Regions from separate parts of the Plantibacter sp. RU18 genome, predicted to be linked through region 2. Evidence: riboswitches for the same ligand, from Rfam matches in the RefSeq annotation. Region 2 holds a riboswitch; the other holds the start of a gene.
What was found. Region 2 has a riboswitch for magnesium ahead of ABMA10_RS21250 (magnesium transporter). Riboswitches for the same ligand answer to the same signal wherever they lie in the genome.

Region 1: it holds a riboswitch for magnesium, as region 2 does, so the genes downstream of both, mgtA (magnesium-translocating P-type ATPase) here and ABMA10_RS21250 (magnesium transporter) in region 2, are expected to answer to the same signal.

The regions. Positions count from the first base shown of each region.
Region 1 is NZ_CP159618.1:4,109,614-4,113,024, reverse strand. Features, by position in the region: gene mgtA (magnesium-translocating P-type ATPase) at 1-1,440, opposite strand, end outside; M-box (ykoK) riboswitch at 1,865-2,046, opposite strand; gene rffA (dTDP-4-amino-4,6-dideoxygalactose transaminase) at 2,190-3,338, opposite strand.
Region 2 is NZ_CP159618.1:4,465,867-4,469,277, forward strand. Features, by position in the region: gene ABMA10_RS21240 (iron-siderophore ABC transporter substrate-binding protein) at 1-419, opposite strand, end outside; gene ABMA10_RS21245 (ABC transporter ATP-binding protein) at 416-1,315, opposite strand; M-box (ykoK) riboswitch at 1,722-1,888, shown strand; gene ABMA10_RS21250 (magnesium transporter) at 1,981-2,871, shown strand; gene ABMA10_RS21255 (SIMPL domain-containing protein) at 2,999-3,411, opposite strand, start outside.

The sequences.
Region 1 (3,411 bases), 360 kb from region 2:
ATCGAGCACGACCGACATCCGGCGGCGCGCGAAGTCGAACGGCATCTCGTCGACGAGCGTGTACTCGGCCCTGATCCGGTCCAGTTCATTCGGGCCTGCGACGTCGAGGATCGCCCCGTCGAGCAGGTTCCGCAGCCCCGTCTGGAAGTGCGCGTTCGCTGCGGCGAGGCCGAGCGTGGTCTCGCTCGATCGGCCGAAGACATTCATGTGCCGCGCCAACACGATGCGGTCCTCAGTGAGCGTGCCCGTCTTGTCGGTGCAGAGCACGTCCATCGCCCCGAAGTTCTGGATGGAGTTCAGCCGCTTCACCACGACCTTCCGCTTCGCCATGAACCGCGCGCCCTTCGCGAGGTTCGCGGTGACGATGAGCGGCAGCATCTCCGGAGTGAGACCCACGGCGACAGACACGGCGAAGAGGAATGCCGAGCCCCAGTCCTTCGTCAGCCCGTTCACGATGAACACGATCGAGACCATCACGACCATGAACTGGATGAGCACGATGCTCACCTTGCGGATGCCGCTGTCGAAGCTCGTCTCCGGACGCTTCCCGACGATCGACGACGACATCGACCCGAAGTAGGTCCGCTGGCCGGTTGCGAGCACGATGGCCGTGCCCGATCCGCTGATCACCGATGTGCCCATGAAGCCGAGGTTGGACGCTTCGAGGAGCGCGGTGTCCTCGAGACCGGTGGACTGCTCGGCGCACTTCTCCGACGGCAGGGACTCTCCTGTGAGCATCGACTGGTTGATCTGCAGGTCCTTCGCGCGGACGATGAGGACGTCTGCCGGGACCATGTCGCCTGCTGCGAGCTGGACGACGTCGCCGGGCACGACCTGCTCGATCGGGATCTCCCGTGTGACAGGGACACCGCCGTGTGAGCGGGTGACGGCAGTCGTCGTGCGGACCATTGCGAGCAGCGCCTCCGCGGAACGGCTCGTGCTGTACTCCTGCCAGAAGCGCAGGAGCACGCTCACGAGCACCATCGTGCCGATCGTGATGACGCCCTCGTACGACGGTCCTTCGGCCGGGTCCGCGAGGACGATGTCGGTGATGGAGATGATCGTCACGAGGAACAGCAGGATGAGGATGAACGGGTTCGCGAACGTCGCGAGCAGCTGCACGATGGCGGGTGCCGGCTTGCTGTGATCGACGATGTTCGCACCGACCTCGTCGAACCGCCGCTCGACGGTCTCCCGGCTGAGCCCGATGAGCTCGGTTCCGTCCCGTCCGACGCCCAAGCGCCGGACGGTGTCGGCGACGGGAGAGCTCGCTGCGGTGCGGAGGACGCTCCGCTGCGTCGTGTCGAGGAGGGTCCTCCGGGTGTCGGCGCGCTGCTTCGAGCCACGGCCCTTTCCCTGGCGAGGGATCTTGCCTGGTGGCGCGATCTGGTTCGTGGACAGGTCCGTCTCAGGGCCCGTCAGGTGGCGGATGGTGTTCATGGTCGTCTCCGAAACTGTGATTCGGGCGCGCCGGAGGCACAGCGAACGACCCCGTCTCGATGTCGGTCTTGACGACTGTCGTCATGACGGAGGGTTCGCCCGTGCGCGGAACGCCGGATCGGCTGCAAGTGCTGGATGCGGCCGCGCGCCACAGACGTGCCCGGTCAACGCTACGAAACCTGCCGACTCCACCTGCTGGAGCGCTTCAGGAGCGCTCTGTCAATGGCGGTTCAGACGGCGGGACGAGGAGTGGAACCGGTGCTGTCGTGGCGACGCGGCAATCGTGAATGCCCGTCTCCCATTGCAGGTCACCTCCTCGGCTCATATTCCGAATTCGCACGGCGGACGCCGCGCACAGCTCGCCACGATTCCGGTACAGCGGCAGAGTCCGCTGGAAGCGGGCGGTGCAACCGACACTGGAATCGCGACACCTCCACGTAAGAGCTTCGACTCTGCACGACGTGATCCTTCGGGAGCCAGTCCGTCGGGAAGCCACTTGGGGTGACCCCTTAAGCCGGGGAAACCTGTCCTGATCTTGGGCGTCTCTCGACGTCGTCAGATCAGTGGCCTGTATTCGTGCAGGAACCTCGCCTAACAAGGTGCTGCGTCCATGAACTTACACGCCGTGCGCCGCTGCGGCAACCCCATGATCACATCTGATGTTTCAGGGGAATGTCACTGACGGTCGATATTCCGTGTTCTCGTCTCCTGTGCCCCGGGGCTCAGCGCATCCTCCCGCCCGGCAGGCGTCAGCGGGTGGCCGAAGTCGTGCCGACCAGGGTGCGGACGTGGAACCTGTCGACCGCTGAGATCACCCGGTCGACGTCGTCGTCGCTCATCGACGGCCAGAGCGGCAGCCGGACGAGCCGCTCCGAGAACCGCTCGCTGCGGTCGAGGGAGCCCGCCGCCCGGCCGTAGAGCATGCCCGCCGCGCTGGTGTGCAGCGGGACGTAATGGAAGGCGGCGCCGACTCCGGAGCGGTGCAGGTGGTCGAGGAGCGCGCGTTGCGCCTCGTGCGACGGCAGGAGCATGAAGAACAGATGTGCGGCATGGAGTCCACCGGGCGGGTCCATGAGCGCGACGCCCTCGCGATCCGCCCAGTCGGCGAGCTCGGCGGCGTAGCGGTCCCAGATGCGGTGACGCAGGCGCTGGATGGTGTCGAACTCGGCGAGTTGGCAGTCGAGGACCGCCGCGTTCAACTCGCTCAACAGATAGCTGGACCCGATCTGCGCCCAGCTGTACTTGTCGACCTGCCCGCGGAGGAACTGTGACCGGTTGGTGCCCTTCTCTCGCATGATCTCGGCGGAGAGCACCATCGTCGGGTCGTTGATGAGCAGTGCGCCGCCCTCGCCGCAGTGGATGTTCTTCGTGTCGTGGAAGCTCTGGGCGGCGGTGACGCCGACGGATCCGAGCCTGACGCCCGGCCCTTCGACCCCGAGGCCGTGGGCGTTGTCCTCGAGCAGCAGGATCCCGGCGTCACGCGCAATGCACTCGAGGGCGGTGACGTCTGCCGGAACGCCGCCGTAGTGCATCACCGAGATGGCCTTCGTCCGCGGGCCGATCGCCTCCTGCACCCGGCCGGGGTCGAGGTTGCCGGTCGCCTCGTCGATGTCCACGAACACCGGCGTCGCGCCGGCGAGGACGATGGCGTTGGCCGCCGACGGGAAGGTGAAGCTCGGCATGATGATCTCGTCGCCCGGGGCTGCGCCGATCAACCGGGTGGACATCTCCAGCGCGTGGGTGCCCGAGGTGGTCAGCAGGACATCTGCCGCGCCGGTGATCTCCCGGAGTCGTTCGCTGGCCGCGGCCGTGAACCGTCCGTCGCCGTGGGAGTGCTCGGACTGCAGCACCTGCTCGAGGCTGTCGAGTTCCCCTGGCGCTCGATACGGCCTCGACAACGGTATCGATCCTGCAGACATGCGACCCCCCGGAAGCGCGACTCACATGGTCGCCTGGAGCGAATATAGTCCC
Region 2 (3,411 bases):
TCGATGATGATGAGGTCCGGGTTCGTCGCGTAGAGCGCGTCCATGTCCGGTTCGCCGCGTGTTCCGATGTCCGCGACACCCTTCGGGATGGTCTCCGCGCTCACATAGGTGGCGTAGCCGGCGGCGTCCGAGACGGCGACCGGCGCGACGCACAGCGTGAGTGCGTCCTCGATCTGCTGCCATTCGAGCACCGCGATCCGTTTGGCGGGCTTGTCGAGTTCGACCGTGCGACCGACGCCGTCGGTCATCGAGACGGCGTGCGTCGACGTCGTGGTCGTGTCGGCTGCGCAGCTCTCGGAGGTCGCTGCTGCGACGTCGTCGCCGGCCTCGTCGACGGTCGTAGTACCGCATGCGGTGAGGGTGAGCACGGCGATGGCGAGCGTCGCCGCTGCGGTCGCGAAGGAACGGGCGCGGATCATGGATGGGCCTCTCGGGTGGGGGTCGTTGGTGGAGTCGAGCCGGCGTCGGTGATGCCAGCGGGGCCCGGGGTGCGGGCCGTGCGGTTCGCGTGTCGACCGACGGGATCGATCCGCAGGTGGTTCGTGCGCGGGTCGAGCTCGACCTCGACGGGGATCTCGTAGACGGCGCTGATGTTCGCGCTCGTGAGGACGTCGACCGGGTGGCCGGCGGCGTGGATGCGCCCTGCGGAGAGGAGCAGCAGGTGGTCGGCGACCCGTGCCGCGTGGTCGAGGTCGTGCAGGACGATGCCGACCGCGACGCCGTGCTCGTCGACGAGATCGCGCACGAGGTCGAGTGTCTCGATCTGGTACCGCAGGTCGAGGTGGTTCGTGGGCTCGTCGAGCAGCACCACGCCCGTCTCCTGGGCGACGCACGCCGCCAGCCAGACGCGCTGGACCTCGCCGCCGGAGAGTTCACCGACGGCGCGCTGTGCCATGTCGCGGACGCCGGTGGCCCGCATCGCGCGGTCGACGGCGGTCCGGTCCTCGGTGGACAGCCCGGAGAAGCCGCGGCGATAGGGGTGTCGACCGAATGCGACGACCTCGCTCACCGTCAGCCCCTGCGGAGCCGGCCGCGACTGGGCGAAGAGCGTGACCTCGCGAGCGAACTGACGCGCACTCAGCAGGGAGACCTCTCGGGCGGCTCCGTCACCACGGGCGCCGAGCATCACGGTCCCCTCGTCGAGGCGGTGGAGTTTCGCGAGCGAGCGGAGGAGCGTCGACTTCCCGCTGCCGTTCGGTCCGACGAGCGCGGTGACGCGGCCGGGTTCGAGGGTCAGTGAGACGTCTTCGATGACGAGCGTCTTGCCGTAGCGGAGCACCAGGCGCTCACCGCTCATCGCCGACGTCCTGCTCATGCCCGCCACCCGGCGCAGCTCGACGAGGGGTGCTGCATCGCGCGCTGGGCTGAGCGCATGGCGTACGGCTGGGGCATGGGGACCTGGATCGGCATGGATGGCGTGCAGCCTTCGCTGGTGATCGGCCGTCGCGCAGGCGTCGCCGACGCGGATCCGAGGGTCGGACGCGAAGTTAGGGCTGCCTTGCCTACTTCAGCATACTGTTCTTCCGCAGCGCGGACCCCGAGGCAACCGTCTTCGCACCGAGCCCCGAGAAGCTCTCCTCGGTCCGACGAGCACGATCGTGACGACTGAGCATGAAGGGTCACGCGATTGCAATCGACGTGCCGGTTGACGGAACGTAAAGAATCAGTGAACGCGACGATCGAAATCGTCAGCGCCTGAACATCTGTGCAAGAATATCAGAGCAGCACTTCGTTAGGCGAAGCTACTGTGCGAACACAGGCCACTGATCTCACGACGTCGAGAGACGCCCAAGGTCAGGACAGATTCCCTCGGAGCAAGGGGGAATCCAAAGTGGCTTCCTTACGGATCACGTCGCGCAGTGCCGAAGCTCTTACGTGGAAGTGCTCATCCATCCGCGCCCACATCCGCGTTCGGCTCGCTCGACCCCGTCGGGCGGCTTCGCCGTTCGTCCGCGAGCGCTGAACTCGAGGAGAACCACCATGAAGTACGAAGACGCCGTCTACGCGGTCCGCGTCAACATCGCGACGATGAACGAGGGGAGCTGGCAGATCGCCGAGCGTCACATCGATCGCGACGACCTTCTCGCGGCGCTCTCCGGTCACGACGCCGCAGATGTCGCCCGCCTGCTGTGGGCATTGGACCCCGGCCGCCGTTTTGCGTTGCTCGTCGACCTCCCGGCCCGGCAGCGAGAAGACATCCTGCCATTGCTCGACGCGCAGCAGGCACTCCTCACCGATGCGACAGGTCTCACCGAGCCCGCCGCGGTGACGCTCCCGGCGATGAACGCCGCCGGCGCGGTCGGCGACCTCGACCTCCGCCGGAGCGGATTCTTCCGGATGGTGAGCGCGCGAGGCCTCTGGCTGGCCCTCCTGACGGTGTTCGGCATCGTCACCAGCACATTCGTCGCCGCCCAGGAGGAGCTCCTGATGTCCGCGATCACCCTCGCTGCCTTCGTCGCCCCGATCATCGACATGGGCGGCAACACCGGGAGTCAGTCCGCGACCCTCGTGGTGCGCGGCATGGCCCTCGGCCAGGTCCGTCTGAACTGGAGGGACCTCTGGTTCGTCGTCCGCCGCGAGATCCCGATCGCGGCGACCCTCGGGATCGCCATCGCGATCCTCGAAGCCGTCCTCGCGTTCTTCAGCAAAGGCGTCGGCGGGGACATCCTGTTGATCGTCGGTCTGACGATGGTCTGCGTCACCATCCTCGGCGGGATCATCGGCGGCCTGCTGCCCTTCGCAGCACGTCGAGTCGGAGCAGACCCCGCGACGCTCAGCTCGCCGCTGATCACTTCGGTGATGGACCTGCTCGGTGTGGTCATCTATTTCGGGATCGCGTATGCCGTGCTCGGGAGCTCCATCGGCGGCTGAGCGGCGGGCATTGCCGCGATGGCGGTGGTTCGGGTCAGTCGGACCTCGGCCCGAACCACACCGTGCAGAGGCCTGAGCGGGCCTCACGAACGACCTCGGTGCGAGATCTCCCTGCGTGGCCTGACCGTCAGTTCGCCGCGAAGCGTGCATGCACGTGGCCCGAGACGGTGATGTCCTCCGGTTTGAGGTCAATGCCCCTCTCGTTGACGGGCGCAGCTGCACCTCGCGCCATCGGGGCCGCCACCACCGCGGCGGTCGGCCGGGTCTCGTCGCCGAGCATGCCGGGGTCGGCGAGTGCGACCGGGCGCACACTCGACAAGCCGAGGCTCCGCGCATATGCGGTGGCCTTCCGCACCGCGTCGTCGACGGCCCTGTCGCGTGCGTCCACCACGAGCGCTGACTTCGTCGCCTCAGTGAGCGCCCAGTCGATCCCGACGATCGTGACGCCGTCCTGTGCTGCGAGCTGTTGGGCGAGGTCGGCCAGTCGACCGAGATCACTGAACTTGACCTCCAGGCTCACCCTGGCATGGTGCACGAGCG